One region of the Paenibacillus polygoni genome, then DNA from elsewhere that is predicted to be linked to it. Evidence: riboswitches for the same ligand, from Rfam matches in the RefSeq annotation. Region 1 holds a riboswitch; each other region holds the start of a gene.
What was found. A riboswitch is a leader RNA that binds a small molecule or an ion and turns the genes downstream of it on or off. The one in region 1 is predicted to bind cyclic di-AMP.
Positions count from the first base shown of each region.

Region 2: another riboswitch for cyclic di-AMP. It lies ahead of QPK24_RS00505 (C40 family peptidase); the one in region 1 lies ahead of QPK24_RS17095 (C40 family peptidase).
Region 3: another riboswitch for cyclic di-AMP. It lies ahead of QPK24_RS00155 (resuscitation-promoting factor); the one in region 1 lies ahead of QPK24_RS17095 (C40 family peptidase).

Region 1 covers NZ_CP127162.1:3,558,503-3,564,620, reverse strand. The annotation lists gene QPK24_RS17105 (cell wall hydrolase) at 1-340, shown strand, start outside; gene QPK24_RS17100 (cell wall hydrolase) at 509-1,180, shown strand; gene QPK24_RS17095 (C40 family peptidase) at 1,602-2,459, opposite strand; cyclic di-AMP (ydaO/yuaA leader) riboswitch at 2,464-2,597, opposite strand; gene modB (molybdate ABC transporter permease subunit) at 2,957-3,622, opposite strand; gene modA (molybdate ABC transporter substrate-binding protein) at 3,635-4,486, opposite strand; gene QPK24_RS17080 (GNAT family N-acetyltransferase) at 4,881-5,852, opposite strand; gene QPK24_RS17075 (ATP-dependent DNA helicase) at 6,057-6,118, shown strand, end outside.
Region 2 covers NZ_CP127162.1:108,604-114,721, forward strand. The annotation lists gene QPK24_RS00485 (hypothetical protein) at 1-70, shown strand, start outside; gene QPK24_RS00490 (4a-hydroxytetrahydrobiopterin dehydratase) at 279-575, shown strand; gene QPK24_RS00495 (c-type cytochrome) at 632-997, opposite strand; gene QPK24_RS00500 (GNAT family N-acetyltransferase) at 1,107-1,613, opposite strand; gene QPK24_RS00505 (C40 family peptidase) at 1,780-2,247, opposite strand; cyclic di-AMP (ydaO/yuaA leader) riboswitch at 2,251-2,390, opposite strand; gene QPK24_RS00510 (hypothetical protein) at 2,638-3,468, opposite strand; gene QPK24_RS00515 (M1 family metallopeptidase) at 3,479-5,458, opposite strand; gene QPK24_RS00520 (YwhD family protein) at 5,562-6,071, shown strand.
Region 3 covers NZ_CP127162.1:34,302-40,419, forward strand. The annotation lists gene QPK24_RS00140 (AbrB/MazE/SpoVT family DNA-binding domain-containing protein) at 1-191, opposite strand, end outside; gene QPK24_RS00145 (HD domain-containing protein) at 541-1,821, shown strand; gene QPK24_RS00150 (TatD family hydrolase) at 1,882-2,646, shown strand; cyclic di-AMP (ydaO/yuaA leader) riboswitch at 2,836-3,052, shown strand; gene QPK24_RS00155 (resuscitation-promoting factor) at 3,324-4,526, shown strand; gene rnmV (ribonuclease M5) at 4,693-5,238, shown strand; gene rsmA (16S rRNA (adenine(1518)-N(6)/adenine(1519)-N(6))-dimethyltransferase RsmA) at 5,252-6,118, shown strand, end outside.

The DNA of each region.
Region 1 (6,118 bases):
GTTAAAACATCTGGCAGGTATTATTCAAGATGAAGCCGGAGGAGAATCATTTACTGGACAAGTTGCAGTAGGTGCTGTCATTCTTAATCGTGTTCAGAACTCGGCATTTCCGAATGCTATTACGAACGTGATTTTTCAAAAAGGACAATTTGCACCTGCGGCGGACGGCAAACTAAGTGTGCCGACAGCGGGTGCCTATGAGGCAGCTCGCAGAGCTTTGACAGGATATGATCCTTCTAAAGGTGCTCTATACTTCTATAATCCGAAGTACACTTCCTCTTCTTGGATGAGTTCTAGGCCCGTTACACAAAGACTTGGTAATCATGTTTTCACAAAATAAATCTTTTACAAAATAAATATTGAATTTGTAAGAATGATGGTACTTAAATAACACTTCGCCGGGAGAAAGCAGGAAAATTCCCTTTCTCCCGGCTTTTTTTTCAGGATCGGCAAAGCCAGATCCCGCAATTACACTTACATCATGAATCTGGAGGTTGTCATAGGATATATGAACAAATTAAATCATAACAAAAAATGGAAAACATTCGCAGCAGGGTTACTTTTAAGCGGATCGATCGCAATAGGTACAGTAGGAGCCGCTTCCCCGGCCAGTGCAATGCTTCTTCAAAAAGGAACTCAGCACGCTGAAGTGGTAGACCTGCAAGAGAGACTCAGAACGCTAGGCTACTTATCTGCTGGAGTAACCGGATACTATGGATCACAGACAGAGAAGGCTGTTCAAAGCTTCCAGAAGCGGAGTGGTCTTGCTGTCGATGGAAAGGCAGGTAAGCGAACGATAGCTGCTTTGAAGGCTAAGGCGCCTGCCTCAGGAGCTACACTGAATGCTTTGGCTAAAGCTGTAAATGGGGAAGCAAGGGGAGAATCATTAATAGGACAGGTGGCAGTAGCTGCTGTAATCCTGAACCGGGTGCAGTCTAATCAGTTCCCGAGTTCCATAAAAGATGTTATCCTTCATCCTAGACAGTTTACTGCGGTGGATGACGGTCAGTATAACCTTACTCCGAATTCCTCTGCCTATATAGCAGCAAAGCGTGCGCTGAATGGGGAAGATCCAACAGGGGGAGCGCTCTATTATTACAATCCGAAGATTGCCACATCGGCTTGGAGTAAAGCACGACCTATTATAAAAACAATAGGAAATCATGTATTCACAAAATAGGGATTCAGTTTAGAGATGAAATAATGAATTCTTCTAAAAGAGTGTCACTAATAAAGACCTCTAATGAAGAGTTCTCATAAAGATGCCTGATAAAGATCTCTCATAAAGAAAAGGTACGGCTCCTCAAAAGTAATTGAGGGACCGTACCTTTTTTTGACTGTATATAGCGCATATCATGAGAGGTAGTGATCGCAAATGATTAGATAACAATAAACCCTGGTTCTGAGCCCTCAGGCGGCACTGTAGGACATTACTACACCCCAAAGGAACAATATACTCCCATATCTCCACACCTTCAAATCAATGTGCTGGAAGCGAAAGCAGGGTACAACCCGAAGTCACCGTAAGAAACTTCTAAGACAAAGAAGACATTCAACTCCAACACGCGGAGTGAATGTCTTCTTATCATTCTAATCTTATATTAAAGTACACTTCTTGCTCCTACATATTTAGGACCCCAGTAAGTGTTACTCAGGCTGTCGATTTTAATACCACTGGAAGTAGTGGCAGAAATGAAACTATTGTTTCCAACGTAGATGCCGACATGAGAGACAGTACCTGTTGTATTAAAGAAAACAAGATCGCCTTGTTTCAGATTACTCTTTGATACAGAAGTTCCGGTGTTATACATGGAAGCAGCTGTACGCGGAAGGGATACGTTGTGTTTCTCGAAAACATATTTCACGAAACCAGAGCAGTCAAATCCGCTTGGAGTAGAACCTCCATATACATAAGGTGTACCTATATATTTGGTAGCTTCTTGAACAATGCTCGTTCCTTTTACATGATCATTCCCTACAAGAATCGGGCTGTATGTTTTACCTGTAGTACTTACCATAACAAGAGAATAGCTTTTTTTCCAAACAACGTCACTACCCATAGCTTCGGATACAAAACGAAGTGGAACGTATGTACGGCTGTCGCGAATAAATACTTGAGTATCAAGACTTACACTTTTTCCATTAACTGTTGCTGTTGTGGAACCTGTTTTGATTTTAATTGTAGTTCCATTTTTTTTAATAGTAACCGTTGTAGTAGATCCTGATTTAGAGGAACTTACGGTATAATTCATTTCTTCTGCAAGTTTACGCAATGGAACTTGCGTTCTAGCATTATTATCTAAAAAAGGAGATGCATCTTCGAAATTAACAAGACTATCATTAAGCTGTACATTGACACTATTTGAACTTGAAGAAGATGCATCCACTTGTGAATTCCCAAATACTAAGCCTGCTCCAAGCAGAGTAGTTAATAACATACATTTACCAAATTTCTTCATTCTTATTTATTCCTCCATTAGCCTCCGAGGTTAGTTGACGGGTTTGAGTAGAAGGTACTCTAGGATCTTCATCATCCATTCACCCCAAGTATGTAAATCGTCCCCCGTACCAATTAGTAGATTCGGCTTTATTAATATTAATCAACTGTAACTAATATATAATAAAAAAAGCATCAAATGTTACAATGTTGTAACCATTGATTCATATTTTGCACACTAAAACTTGGCAGAATATTTAGTTATATACTTATGGAGATAGGTTAAGTTCCTTTAAAGGGGGTAGTTTATCACTATTCGAAAGAATTGAAATAATAATTTTGGTTACAATATTGTAACCAAAATTATTAATTTTCTTATTTTTGTTACAAAATATTTATCTATTATTTCATATAATACCCTTTATTTTCTAGTTCGTTGGTAAGATTATAACAAAAAAACAACCCGTATTTTTAGAAATCACGGGTTGTTGGGCTGATCATTACAAAGCTGTTATCATTTTATGTCGTTTTAGTACGGCCTGTTATTAGTAAAAGGAGGAAAGAAATAACAATAATAGAGACGGTCCATACCCATGCCATGGTTGTATTCCCACTGTCTACAGCGATATATATAGCAGTGGGTACAGTCTGCGTTTTTCCTGGGATATTGCCTGCAATCATGAGTGTAGCCCCAAATTCCCCCAGCGACCGAGCGAATCCAAGTATATAGGCGGTCATAAGAGAAGGCCATACAAGAGGAAGTGTAATATAGCGAAAGACTTGCCATTCATTTGCACCGATGGAACGGCCGGCTGCTTCAAGCTCTCTATCAACAGACGAAAATCCCACTTTCATCGTTTGATAGACAAGGGGGAAAGATACAACAATTGAAGCAATAACGGCTGCCCACCATGTGAATAGCAGAGGAGCATCAAATATGCGCTCTATTATTGTACCCACAAAGCTGTTTCTGCCAAAAAGAACAAGTAACAAAAATCCAACAACGGTAGGAGGCAGTACAATGGGCAGCATGAACGCAGTTTCAAGAATTAGCTTTCCGCGGAATGTTTTTCTAGACATCCATTTTGCGAGTAAGCTTCCTACAATGATCGTTACCATGCTTGATAGCAATGCGATCATTAGTGACAATCGGACGGGTGCCCAGAATAAATTCCAATCAATCATAGGCATTTCTATCTAAAGACCTTTAAACCCATATTTCTGAAATAGGGTCTTGGCCTCATCGGATGTAAGGAATTCATAGAATATTTTGGCCTCCTTGATGTGTTTACTTGCTTGAATAATACCCACTGGATAATGGATGGGTGCATAAAGCTCTGAATCAACCGTATGTACAATATTGACTTTAGATAGAACAGCATCTGTTTTATATACGAAACCTGCGTCAGCGTTACCTGTCTCAACATACTGTACTACTTGACGCACATCTTTAGCCTGTATAATCTTCGGAAGCAGTTTATCGTATAAGCCCAGTTTTTCTAATGCTTCTTTAGCATAACTCCCAGCAGGAACACTCTCTGGAATACCGATGGCTACAACTTTTACTTCCGAATTCGTTAGATCCGCTTCAGATGTTATATCAAACTCTCTGTTATTGGCGGACACTAGCACAAGTTCGTTTGTTAACAACGTTTCAGAGTAACCTTCCAGGATCTGATGGTTTTGAATCAGAGTCTGCATATTCTTTTCCGCAGCGGATAGAAAGAGATCGGCGGGAGCACCTTGTTCTATTTGCTGCTGCAGTGCGCCGGAACTTCCAAAATTAAAAGTAAGCTGGATTTCCGGATAATTCGCCTCAAAGATCGGCCGTAACTCTTCCAGCGCATCCGTTAAGCTTGCTGCAGCTGAAATGGTGAGCTCAGTGACCTCAGCCTGTGTAGAGGATAACTCTGAAGTAGATTGCTGCGATTGTTGCTTTGTAGATGTAGAAGTAGAGCCCGGTGTACTACCTGTGCTACCGCATGCGGTTAGAAGCATCATGAAGAGGAAACATAAACAAACATAACTAACCTTAGTCATTTTGATCATCATATCATCCTAACATTATCATTGATTATATTTAAATATAATTAATTATATTATGAATAGATGAGATGACAATACGAAATCGATTTCAAAGCTAGGGTTGAATTTATTCCGCTTATTAAAGAACGTTATAAACTGGTCTTCCTGGATCAACCCGAGAATACGGCACTCATTCAAACCGTGCTTGATATCTTTCGTTCAGATGTATTTCGTCATGAGCTTCATATGATTTCTGGGTATGATCTTTCGCAGACAGGGAAGATTATGCTGAGAATGTAAATGGGCTATATGCTCAGAACGTAAATATGCTATATATAGAAGCTTTAAAAAAAGTCGGGCTCTATTAACCGGTTTTTTTGTCTGTCAAAAAGAATCCATCAATTCTATACACGCTGTTTTAACAAAGATCAAATTCAGTTGGCCAGATTAGATATCCTCTAGTTTTCGTCCCATTATGAATGTCTTTAAAATAGGAAAGTAAACTGGGACGTGACAGTCCATCTAGTATGAAGACCATGTATTCGGCATATGTTTTCTGTGTGATATCATAAACCCAATCCAGCTGCTTAAGAAGCGGAGATATAGAACATATGGGAAGAAGCAGGTGGGTGTTTTGAAGCGGATTTAGCTTCTCTTTTAAATAGGATGTAATGTAGACAAAAGCTTCTCTGTCACGTGCAAGTAACATAATAATAGAATTAGGTTCTCTCTCGCGATAGCGGATATAACCTGCTAGTTCTTCACCGATTAGAATGGAAGATGCACGTACTTTGTTAGACGGGCTGATCCAGTCAAGGAGTGAATGTCCCGGGAGGATTGAAAAAGAAGATAGGCCGTAATTGGTTTCCCACATCTCATATAGTATAGGAAGATCGCTGGACTCTACACGCCGCTCCCGGAGGAAGGGCTTGGTTTCCGTTACAAAGATCGTTTCGAGCGGGATTTTCACTTGTTCATCCATCCATGCGTTGCTTCTAAAGCCAAATCGGCTATAGAAATGCGGGTGGCCCAGTACTGTGGATAATTCATATCCTTTCTGCTGAGCGCGGTGTAATCCTTCGGTAATTAAAGCAGAGCCAACACCCTGTTTTTGATATTCAGGATGAACGGATAGAGGAGCTAGGATTAGATTTTTCACCTTGTTTCCTTCTATTTGTACTTCTTGCGGGGTGAACAGAATATGACCGATGAATCGATCGTTCTTTAGGCAGACAAGGGAGAGTTCGGAATCGAAATTTTTCCGTGTACGAAGGGCACTGACAAGAGCAGCTTCTCCCATTCCAAAGTTATAGGCAAAAGCCAGGGCGTGCAGTTCCGCAATCGCATGGAAATCAGACGGGAGTTCGGAACGAATAATCCAGGAAGTCATGATATACACCTCATTTCTTTTAATAAAAAGGTGGAATCTGATAATTCTCATAAATGTAGAATGGCGTTACCATCGTTTTTTTATGCATAAGGAAGGACTGAGATCAGATAGATTTGGCAAGAAAGGAGAGGTTGCTAAATGTTTTTATTCATGAGATAATTGGAGTTTGCCTAATAAGAATTTGATAGTGTTGGAGGCGTAACCATGGAGCGATATCCTTTCTCCTATGATCCGTCAGAACCCTTCGTCAAGCAGGTCGGCGACTG
Region 2 (6,118 bases), 1.5 Mb from region 1:
TGATCAGGAACTCCATCGCTTAAATATTCTTATCGGGGATGATGAACTCGACTTTGTATCCCTCATCTAAAGGAATAGGTTACAACTGGATTTAACGTTCCTTCCGTGATAAGATGGAACACGAATAAAGCCGTTCGGGAAGCGAACGGCTTCCTATTTTCCAGTGATAGGCTTGTGCAGCAGGGCATACTATTTAAGTCACAAGCTAGAGTATCTACAAAGGCACCGGGCATGCTGATTTGGATACGTTTTTTGATTAGGGGAGGTTAGATTGAACGATGGTCTTTACGCAAGAGGAAGTAGAAGCTCATCTCGATAAACTCGAAGGTTGGGAGTACGAGGAAGGTCGGTGGATTGTTCGCAAATTTACATTCACCAACTTTATGAAAGGCATAGCTTTTGTGGATGAAGTAGGTTTAATCTCCGAAGCGTTTAATCATCACCCTTTCATTACGATTGACCATAAAGTAGTCACATTAAGACTTACTTCCTGGGACGTTGGTGGCATCACTGCTATTGATATTAAAGAGGCTCAGCAATATAACGAGGCATACAACAGAATGATGCAAGTGTAATGAAAACACGCCTTATCGTCTCCTAGAAGGGAGAGGATAAGGCGTGTTTTGTTGATTCACTTTTTCTCGGATAGCCAAAGAGCAAGGTTCGCAATTTCTTCGTCGGAAAGTTGTCCTTCAAAAGCAGGCATTTTGCCTCCGCCTTTACCCTTACTAATCGTCTTATAAAGCTGCTCAGCATTTAATTCAGCGCCAACCTTTTGCAAGGAAGGACCAACGCCTCCTTCAAGCTGATTTCCATGACAAGAGATACAGCTTCCTTTAGCTTTTTCCTCAGCACTTGCAGCATCCAGAGTTACCTCGGGCATAGTGGGTCCGGCTTCTTCTGCCATCTCTTGTTCTCTTCCTGGTACCGTAAACATTAACACGAGGGCAAAAGCGCAAGCGAAGAAAAACAAACCGCTCATGATCCATTTCTTCATTTGTAGTGTCCTCCTACTATGTACATTCCTTATTTCATTATAATGTAACCGGCTTCAGGTTCATAGTATTTTATGGTAAATATTTAAACAAAAGCGAGAATAAGTAAACTCAGCTAGATATGACATGTTTTTTGTAAATCATGCAGTGAAATAATTGAGTACCTTCAGGAGTCAGCCGCTCATATGTGTCATCAATAACAAACCCAGCTTTTTCGTACGCCCGAATGGCTCTCGTATTCCAGGTGAGCACTTCCAAGTCAATGACATGGCTTGGATTCCTTTTTTGAGCTTCATGTACAACAGAAGACACAAAGGCCTGACCGTACCCATTGCCACACAAAGAGGGACGCATACCAAAGCCAAGCCGAGTGACTCCTTCTATAGGAAACAGCTGAGCAAAACCACATAGTGCAGGCAACTCTTGTTCTCGTACTACAGATACATATTGCTGTGCTCTTAGCACGGGATCTCCAAACTCAATCTCTAAAGCTTTCATCTGATCCCAAGGCAGCCAGCCGTATATATTATAGGGAGGCTCGTACTCCCAGGTACTAATCTCCGCAGCTTGCTCTTCGGTCATGGGCATGACTCGGAAAACAGGGGATGTTTGTGTCATAGGATCGCTCCTTTAATCTAAAATTTATCTTTCCTACCACTCTACAGGTTAAGAGAGAGGCGAGGCAAGCAATATGGAATAGAGGATAAATAAAAAAACTCGAACCTGATTACTTTTTGTAAAAAAAGTAGTCAAGGCCGAGTTATTAGGGTAATGATTAGAAATATTAGTCTAGAGTAGCTGTTTCGAACTGTTCAGTACTCATAATTCGCTTTGCACCTACATAACGCTTTGCATAGTAGCTTTCGTCAAGCTTACTGATCGTCACGCCTTTAGAGGAAGAAGCATGTGCAAACTTACCATCCCCAACAAAAATACCTACATGGGATACCCCTTTACCGCTGGTATTAAAGAATACAAGATCACCCGTTCTAATATCAGAACGAGACACTTCTGTACCCATATTGAACTGTGAACCCGATTGTCTTGGTAGTTCAATTCCCAGCTTCTCGAATACGTACATCGTGAAACCAGAACAATCAAAACCACTAAGAGTAGTTCCGCCGTATTTATAGTCTGTTCCCTGAACGCTTTCAATAACCTTGTCCATTTTGGAGTCAGCAAATGCACTCCCTGTTCCAATGGATAATGCGATTGCTAGGCTTAGCGCTGCAGCAGTTAATGTCTTTTTCAAAAAATAAACTCCTTCCAATGCCTGCGAGGTTAGCTTAAGGATTCGGTAGAAGGTTCCCCTATGACCACTCTGTTGCGAGATCAATTCACCCGTAATATGGTTCCCCCGCTTCCCAGGTACCAGGAATTTGGCGTATCTGATGATATGTACCTGTGAAGACGTATGTACTATGTATTTCCGATTCATAAAAACAATGAAATGATTATGTAATAAAAGCTTGGTCAATTTAGTTACAATAGATTACAAAGTTGTCACAACATGTTCTGGGCTTATTGTAACAGAATATGTGTAAATTTGGCAATCGTTTTCAGGGAAAAAATACAAAATAAGCCTGACTCATACGATAATGAGCCAGGCTTATCTTTTGGTAAGAAGTAGTTCGTGCTAACTTTAGGAGTGATTAGAGCTGGTTTTTGAATTCCACAGACTAAAATGAGAACTGATTTTCCACACATTCATAATGGACCGAATGAGATGATAGGATTGCTGTAGAATCAGAGCTAGAAGTCCCGTCCAAATTAAGGAGACAGCTGTGAATGAACCAAATATGGCTAGCGTAATGAAGCCGAGCAAAAGGGAGACCAAAGTGACAGGAACGGCATAACGGATACAGATCCATATCGATACAGAGCCGCTGCGTTTTCCAATGAGGCCAATCTGGCAGTAAAGCAGCAGCTGCTTTACTATATAGCCGTAGATCATCCACAAGAGAAGGTAAGGAATGATTTTAGTAAGTACAGGCAGATTATAAATAGCTGTAATAAGATTCGGAAGAATAACTGGAACAATCCAGTAAGCAGGGATGAGTAATAGGATGATCTCTATAAAATAGAGAAGAGATGTTTTTCTCCAATGTTTCTTAATGCCTTGAAAGAAAGCCAGACCTTTTGCTGAATTCCCTTGTTCATGCAGACTGTGAAGTAAACCTGCTCGAATAAGCGGGGTCATCAGCATTCGAATGAGGAACATAAGGATTAGCAGCCAGGCGTACTGATGAACTAACGGGCTTACCGATAAACTAAGCTGACCCTCCATCCAAAACAGCACCTTACTAAGCTCGTGAGGCGGAGGATCGGGATAGCGCATCAACAGCGGCACCACAGCAGAAGAAACAATCTTATAAAGAAACATTCCCCAGACCAGCTGGTATATAAAAAGAAACAATACAACAAAATAATGCTCTCTCATAGATTTGAATCCTTCTGATATATATACTTTCATCGACTCCACCTCACCATGACAGACTTCCAAGCAGGGTTTCAATCAGTTTCGTAATACTGATGTTAAACCGAGTCTGTATTTCTTCTTCTACTTCAGCTCTCATATAATTATTAATATGTTTGTTTTCAATGGCGATCGAGTAGGAAGGGTCTACCATGACCCATTCTATAGGTTCTTTATACGTTAGATTGTAGATAACATTCGCATCTTTGCCGTCCCACTCTTTGCGAATCATATGACCGTCTTTAAAGGCAAACACTACTGGGATTCCGGTGTAGTCTCCAGCTCTCTTACTCAATTTTACAGTTGAGATGTAGTTTGGTTCCGTTTCTGTGCTTTGATCCTTCACCTGGACCGAGTCTACAGCAAAGTCAGCCATCATGTTGCTGTATACATACTGATCGAAGAAAGCAGCCCAAGATTTGCGGGTAACTTGTTCGAGTACGGTCTGAAAATCTTTCGTCGTTGGATGTTTAAAACGGTACTTGGCAGCATAGGCAGACATGACTTTGTCCATTTTTTTGATGCCGATTTGCTGCTCAATGGCTCGCAAGACGAGTTTGCCGCGGGTGTATACATTTTCTGCATAATGCTGCTGTGAATCATATTTCCATGCTTCCTGCGTGAGGGAGGCAGGAGAAGTAATATAACCAGACTGCAAAGGGATGTGGGATGAAAGCCCATATTCTTGTTCCATTAAGCGTTCCTCAGCATAGGAAGTAAAGGCCTCGTCAAGCCAAGCTTCTTCAAATTCATTACTTGCAATCATGCCATAGAAGTATTGATGTCCAATCTCATGAATGACAGTGCGCTCCAGCTCATAACCAGGCGATGTTTCATCTGCGCCGAAAGCGGTAACCAAGGTAGGATACTCCATCCCGCCGGCTCCATTTCCTGCTTTGGGAGGCACAACGATGGATAATGTGGAGTACGGGTATTTTCCGTACCATTTGCTAAAATTGGATAAAGCCGATTTTGCTGCATACAGGTAGCGGTCTTTAAGATCAGCATGAGCAGGGTCTAGAAAAAGCTTAATTCGGACTCCAGGTACATTCGGTGCAGAGAACGGTTCTTCTACAACGACAAAATCGGGGGAAGCGGCCCAAGCAAAGTCATGAACATCATCAGCATAGAACTGATAAATACGCTGATCGTCCTTTTTATAATAAGGTTTGGTTGGGAAACCCGTTGCTGCTACGGTATAATTAGCAGGTACCGCAATACGTACACTATAAATTCCAAAGTCTGAGTAAAATTCGGAATTACCGTGATATTGATGTAAATTCCAACCTTCGGTCTTTCGGTTGCGTGTTCCGACAGGTTCATAGACACTTAGTTTGGGAAACCATTGTCCTGCCATAACGAAGTTATCTGCTGTTCCCATCCTGGCAAAGATCCTGGGCATATCCACTTCAAAGGACATATGGAGGGTGATCGATTCTCCCCCTTTTACAGGCTTGGGCAAACGGACTTTGACCAGACTCTTATCGTGTATATTTCCGTCATCGGGCTGTACATATTGAATGCGATGAAGGAGAGAAAGACCGTCTGGTGTTTTTATTTCTGTAAGTTTCATGGAGCCGTAACCATCTTTCGGCATCGCATCTCCTCTGAGTTTGCCTCCCGATTCTTTCATAAAGGTTGTCTCATCTGAGGCAAACGCATTGGGATACAAATGAAAATAAAGCTCACTCACCGTTTTCTTACCTGGATGGGTCCACGTCAAGGTAGAAGTGCCTTTAAGGACATGGTCTTCTGTTAATTGAACATCAATGTGATATTCAACTACACGGTCACTAAGCACCTCGGCAAGCGGTGTCTGTACAATTCCCTCTGTGGGCGCAGGCACTTGGGCATTTACATTGCCCGGTATCGGCGCAAGGGCAGATTGCGTAGATGGGGCTTGGCTTAAACTGAGCAGCAGTGTGCCGCCGAGAACACAAATAGCAAGAACAGAGGATAGAATTATTTTCGCGCGAACTGGGGTCATACGTTAAATACCTCCCACTTGACAAGCATCTAAGGCATGTATATGTTTGCAAGCGGAGAAATATTAGTTAAAATATTGGTATCAACTTTTGGAGGCCATAAAAATGGAACAAAACGGTCAAATTGGCAAGAAGCAGATTGCCTTAAATATTGTGAACAGCAAGAGTAAGCATAAAGGTTTTGGTTCAGGTTCGATTGATTTGAACAACGTTTCTCCTGTTATCATTGATGGAGGCGTTGCTACCATTGATATTGGTGCGATGCATGCAAAGAGTAAGGTAGAACGCGGTATTAAATTTTCTACGGAAAAAGCAGATGTACCGAATGGCCGGCAAGTATGGTTAGTATGGGTAGCAGTAGATCGTACGGCAGAAGGCCAGTTTTACGCAGGAGCGACCGCATGTGAGATGTTGATCGATACAGAAGCAAAACGCGGCTGGAAGATTCTCGCTGACCATGTAAATAAAATGGATTATGCAATGAAGCGCCGTGTCATGTTAGATGAGCTGGGAGATGAAGATAAGGCAGCATTAAAGCATCTGCTTATTTCTCATAATGAAGACTGGTGGAATGCAGCTCCAGATGAACTCAAACAGGCACTAGAGACGAACTAAACAGCAAAAAGAAGAGGGTTTCGGCATTAGCCGAAACCCTCTTTGTA
Region 3 (6,118 bases), 1.4 Mb from region 1:
TAAGTTACGTTCTCAGCATTACCACAGAAGATACAAGCAGGCTCATATTTCTTAAGCATGATGCGCTCTCCGTCAACATAGATTTCCAGAGCGTCTTTTTCTCCGATGCCTAGTGTACGACGCAGCTCGATAGGAATAACCACCCGTCCTAGTTCATCAACTTTTCTTACAATACCTGTAGATTTCATCATTAATTTGTTGCTCCTCTCGCCATCACTTATAATTGCATTATTCGACATTATTTTATCTTTTATGCTAATCATCATACCAACCATTCCCAAATCAGTCAACATTAAAAATGACTTATTAGATTAATATTTAATGAACATCTATGAAAAGGACTGGTTTATCTATGATTTTCACTGTCGCTTTTATTATTATAACGCTTGTCGATTTGGAAATCAAAACTACAGCCTAATTCGACACAAATTGTCGTAAAATGTCGAAAAAAATAATAAATAGTTGACTATAAGTCGAAATTATTGTAAGGATTGCGCGCAATTGAATTTTAATTCATTATCTTGAGGAGGATTGAGACATATGCAACTAAAACTAACTGAAGAAAAGGTTTTTAAAGATCCAGTTCATAATTATGTGCATGTTAAAGATCCGATTATCTGGCAGCTAATCAACACCCCTGAATTTCAACGACTTCGTCGAATTAGACAGCTGGGGACTTCCTATCTGACTTTTCATGGAGCTGAACATAGCCGTTTCTCCCACTCGCTAGGTGTTTATGAAATTACGAGAAAAATCATTTCTCAATTTGAGCGAAGTGGTTATACAGATTGGCCGACAGAAGAGAAACTTGTCGCACTTTGTGCGGCTCTGCTGCATGATGTGGGTCATGGACCTTTTTCACATTCAATAGAAGAAGCATTTGATATGAACCATGAAGAGTGGACATGTAAAATTATTATGGGAGATACGGAGATTGGGGCGATTCTAAGAACGGTTGCACCTGATTTTCCAGAGAAGATAGCTTCTGTCATTGAAAAGACCTACGATAAACCCATTGTAGTAAACCTTGTCTCGAGTCCACTTGATGCAGATCGTATGGATTATTTATTACGAGATGCTTATTACACGGGGGTAAACTACGGCACGATTGACCTTGATCGAATCTTAAGAATGCTGCGCCCATACCATGGCAGGGTTGTCGTAAAGGATTCAGGAATGCATGCGGTAGAAGATTATCTTATGGCGCGTTATCAAATGTATTGGCAAGTTTATTTTCATCCTGTAACCCGCAGTTCAGAAATTATTCTTCGTCAAATTTTTAGAAGAGCAAAAGAACTGGTTCAAAGCGAATATTCATTCGGTTTTATGTTACCCTCACTCCTTTCCCTCATTAAAGGGAATATTACGGTACAAGAATATCTTCGTATTGATGAGTCTATTATACAAACTGCATTTAACCAGTGGACTGAAGAGAAGGATGAATTACTACGAGATTTATGTACGCGATTTTTAGATCGGAAACTGTATAAATATGTAGAAGTGGATCTTATGTCAGCTGACGAAATTACGGAAATCACACAGGCTTTTAAAGACGCGGGCCTTAATCCAGGATATGACCTGGAAATTGATTTTCCATCTGATCTGCCGTATGATGTGTTTCGTCCGGATGATGAGGATAGCCAAAAGCAAATTATTATCATAGACAAACAGGAACGGCTGCGCGATATCTCAGAAGTATCGGAAATTGTTCGTTCCATCAGCGGCATTCAGCGCGGCAAGTATCATTTATATTTTCCAGAAGAAAAAGTGAGGAAAGTTCTTGATCAACTTCCACCTCAGATCGCAAAAATATTTTCCTAAACATGAATGTATTTTTAGAATAGATACTTTTTATTATGAGCAAGAGAGGAGCACAAAACGATGTTATTTGACACACATACACATTTAGATGCAGCGGAGTTTGACAATGATCGAGAAGAAGTGATCCAGCGTGCTCTCGATGCAGGAGTAACTCGGATGGTGAATATCGGTTTTAACCGCGAAACGATACCAACAACCATGGAACTTGTCGAAAAGTACGATTTCATCTATGGAGCTGTTGGCTGGCATCCGGTTGATGCCATTACAATGAAGGATGGAGACCTAGAGTGGATCGCTTCTTTGTGTGAGCATGAGAAAGTGGTAGCAATCGGGGAGATTGGACTAGACTATCACTGGGACACATCTCCAAAAGAAGTTCAACATACAGTTTTACGTCGTCAAATTGGACTTGCTAGAGAAATTAAGATGCCGATTATTATTCATAATCGAGATGCTCATGAGGATATCGTAAAAATTTTGCGAGAAGAAAAAGCCCATGAGGTCGGCGGTATTATGCATTCTTTTTCAGGAAGCTGGGAAACGGCACAAATGTGTCTTGATATGGGTTTCCATCTTTCATTTGGGGGACCTATCACGTTCAAGAATGCCAAACAGCCAAAAGAGGTACTTGCCAAAGTTCCGATGGATCGATTATTGATTGAGACAGACTCTCCCTACCTGACTCCGCATCCCTATCGCGGAAAGCGAAATGAAACAGGACATGTTGCACTTGTGGCAGAAGCAGCAGCAGCTCTAAAAGGGGTATCTGTTGAGGAAATCGGGGAGATTACGACCCGAAATGCACTGGAACTATTTGGAATATAATTCATATTTGGAGAAAAACAGATGAAATAGTGAGTAAATAAGAGCGATTCACCTTTTTGGAAGGATTTTTACCTGTTTATTACAAAGTTTTAACCATTTATTTAGAAAAACGTACTTGAATACCGCTTTACAACATGCATACAAACAGGATATCATCGTTTCAGTGAAATGTTGAAATATTCACTGCGTGTGTTATTCTCGCTGAATTCTTCGAAAATAGAAGAACGGGGGAACCAATAAGGTGGTCTTACAAGCGTTTAGCTTTCTAATTTAGACCATCCTATTTGATTTCAATTTGAGTCTTGGGGTGAAGGAAAAGGCACTAGCCATGAGCTAATGACCTGATCCAGGGCGACTCTTGCGTCCCAATCCGACAGCTAACTCCGTAAGCGTATAAAGAGGTAAACTCGCGTATGATGTTTCCGGTTATTTTTATGATCCTATCCGGAAGCCATGAGAGAGCTCCTCATAAACTCTCTACTGGCTTTTTGTTTTAGGAGAATAAAAGTTACAACCTCGTCATACTGTTGGTTAACAGGAGGAAACATCATGCCGCGAAGAGTGGCACATGGTGCAGAAACAGAAGCAATCTGATTCTGTATACAAATGTTATAGTCGCGTCAAAATACAATCATGCATTACTCTTGACGGCGGGACTACGAAGGAGGACGGAGTAAGTGGGAAATTTCCAACCAGAGGAGACCCATGAGTCACCATCATCCAGCAAGTCTTACGCGTTGCGATGGAAGCATGAGAATCTGCGTCAAATGATATTAGTCGCAATCTTCTCAATCGCACTGTTAGTTATGGTCTCTCTTATTGTTTACAGTCAGGGAGGTAAGGAAATTTCACTAGTCGTGGATGGAAAGGTCCAAACGCTGGAAACTCGTGAGGGTATGCTTAATGAAGTGCTGGATGAGCATGCAATAACAGTAAGCCCCCATGATGAGATTTCGATGCCGCTGAATGGAGCAATCCAAGATGGAGATCGAGTTACTATTAAACGAGCTGTTGCCGTAAACGTAACAGCAGATGGAAAAACGGAACAAATTTATACGACAAAGGATACAGTCCAGGAAGCGCTTCAAAATGAGGGCGTGAAGGTATCAGAAGATGATAAAGTATATCCTTCTGTGGACACTGCGGTGAAAGCAGATCTTAATATTAAAATTGTCCGGGTAACGAAACAAACGGCAAAACAAGAAGTTGCGATTCCTTATAAAGTAATCAAAACTGCTGACCCTAGCTTGTACAAAGGGGATAACCGCGTAATACAAAATGGGCAAGAAGGTGTGATGGTTCAAACCATCGAGAAAGTGTTCCAAGATGGGGAGCTTGTATCCAAGAAAATGACAGACAAGGCCGTATCGAAGAATCGTGTTGATAAAGTCATTGCAGTCGGGTCCAAGAAAAAGCCAGAGCCGAAACCTGAACCTAAGCCTGAGACACTTGTGGCAGCAGCTAGTACAACAAATGTAAGTAGCAAGTCTTTATCAGATAAAGTGAAGAAGGTATCTTCCTCTTCTTCAAGCAGTGATACAATAACGAAAGACGGCGTTTCTTTCAAAGCGAAAAAAGTACTTAATAATGTTTCTATGACTGCGTATTCTTCAGAAGAAGAAGGCATAGGAACAAAGACAGCATCCGGTACTCGTGTACAAGAAGGTCGCACAATTGCGGTTGATCCGAATGTGATACCACTTGGATGGTGGGTGTATATTGAAGGCGTCGGCTTCCGCCGTGCTGAAGATACCGGCGGTGCTATTAAAGGAAATAAAATAGATGTCTATTATGACAGTCTGGATCAAGCCTTAACTTTTGGCCGTAAAAAGGGAAAAACCGTGTATGTCATCGGTCCTGTGAAGCCGGAACTGAACTAAAATATAATTTACAATGCATCACTAATGCTATAGTATTAACAACATGATTCGGTGATGCTATATAAGGTGAACGGAAGTTTAGACCACAGGTCTATCGTTTGCCTCTTACATGCAGAAGAGGAAATTTTCCTCTTCTCTTTTTGTTTAGAAAGGAAGACAAGCGGTCATGATTAAAGAAATTATTGTCGTTGAAGGCAGAGATGATACTGTAGCAATTAAACGGGCTGTAGATGCAGATACCATTGAAACGGGAGGCTCTGCTATTAATGCTCAAATTTTGAGAAAAATCGAACTTGCCCAGCAGAGAAGGGGTGTAATTGTACTTACAGATCCTGATCATGCTGGAGAACGCATTCGTAAAATAATAGCGAATAAAATTCCCGGGGTAAGTCATGCTTTCATAAAAGAAAAAGATGCAACTCGTAAAGGCGATATTGGTGTTGAGAATGCTTCACCGGAAGCGATTCGTGAGGCATTATCTAGAGCTCATACAGCGTATGAGGCAGCTAAGCCGCTTATTGACTGGCAGGACTTGATCGAAGCAGGTCTTATTGTACATCCAGATGCTTCTGCTCGGCGTATGGAGCTTGGTAACATTTTGGGAATCGGTTATTGTAACGGAAAACAGCTATATAAAAGACTAACGATGTTTCAGATTAGTCGTGAAGAGTTTGTAAATGCACTTGAGCAAATTGAACAAAAAGGATTGTGAGAATGTGAAGAGTATGGATGAAATTGCAACACCTAGGCGGACAAAAGAGATTATTGCAAGACACGGATTTTCTTTTAAGAAAAGCTTGGGACAAAACTTTCTTATTGATCAGAACATCCTCCACAAAATTGTAGATGCTGCAAATTTGGATGAAAACAAAGGTGCGCTGGAGATAGGACCAGGTATCGGGGCACTGACTGAAAAACTGGCGCAGGCAGCTAAGAAAGTAACCGCAGTGGAAATTGATCAGCGCCTGATTCCGATTTTGCGAGAAGTACTCGAACCTTATCCTAATATATATTTACATCACGGAGATGTTCTTAAAACAGATTTACCTGCATTATTTAAAGAAAATTTTAGTGACATCGATCAAGTCAGTGTCGTGGCTAACCTTCCGTATTACGTGACAACCCCTATTCTGATGAAGCTGCTCGAAGAGAAGCTGCCGATCGATAATATTGTGGTTATGATTCAAAAAGAGGTAGCAGAGAGAATGGCTGCATCTCCAGGAACAAAAGATTACGGTACCCTGAGTATTGCTGTGCAATATTACAGTGAACCTGAGCTAGTGTGCATCGTACCGCATACGGTCTTTATACCTCAGCCTAATGTAGAGTCTGCTGTTATTCGATTGAAGGTAAGGGAGAAGCCTCCTGTTGAGGTAACAAGCGAAAAACACTTCTTTGAAGTGGTCCATGCTTCATTTGCACAGCGGCGGAAGACGATAGCAAACAACTTGAAAAGCCGTTTCTTTACAAAAGAAAATAAAGATGAATTAGAACCGCTTCTGATTAAGGCAGGTATTGAACCGACAAGACGCGGGGAAACGCTCAGTATTGAGGAGTATGCTCGTTTGAGTGCTGTTTTACTAGAAGCAGGT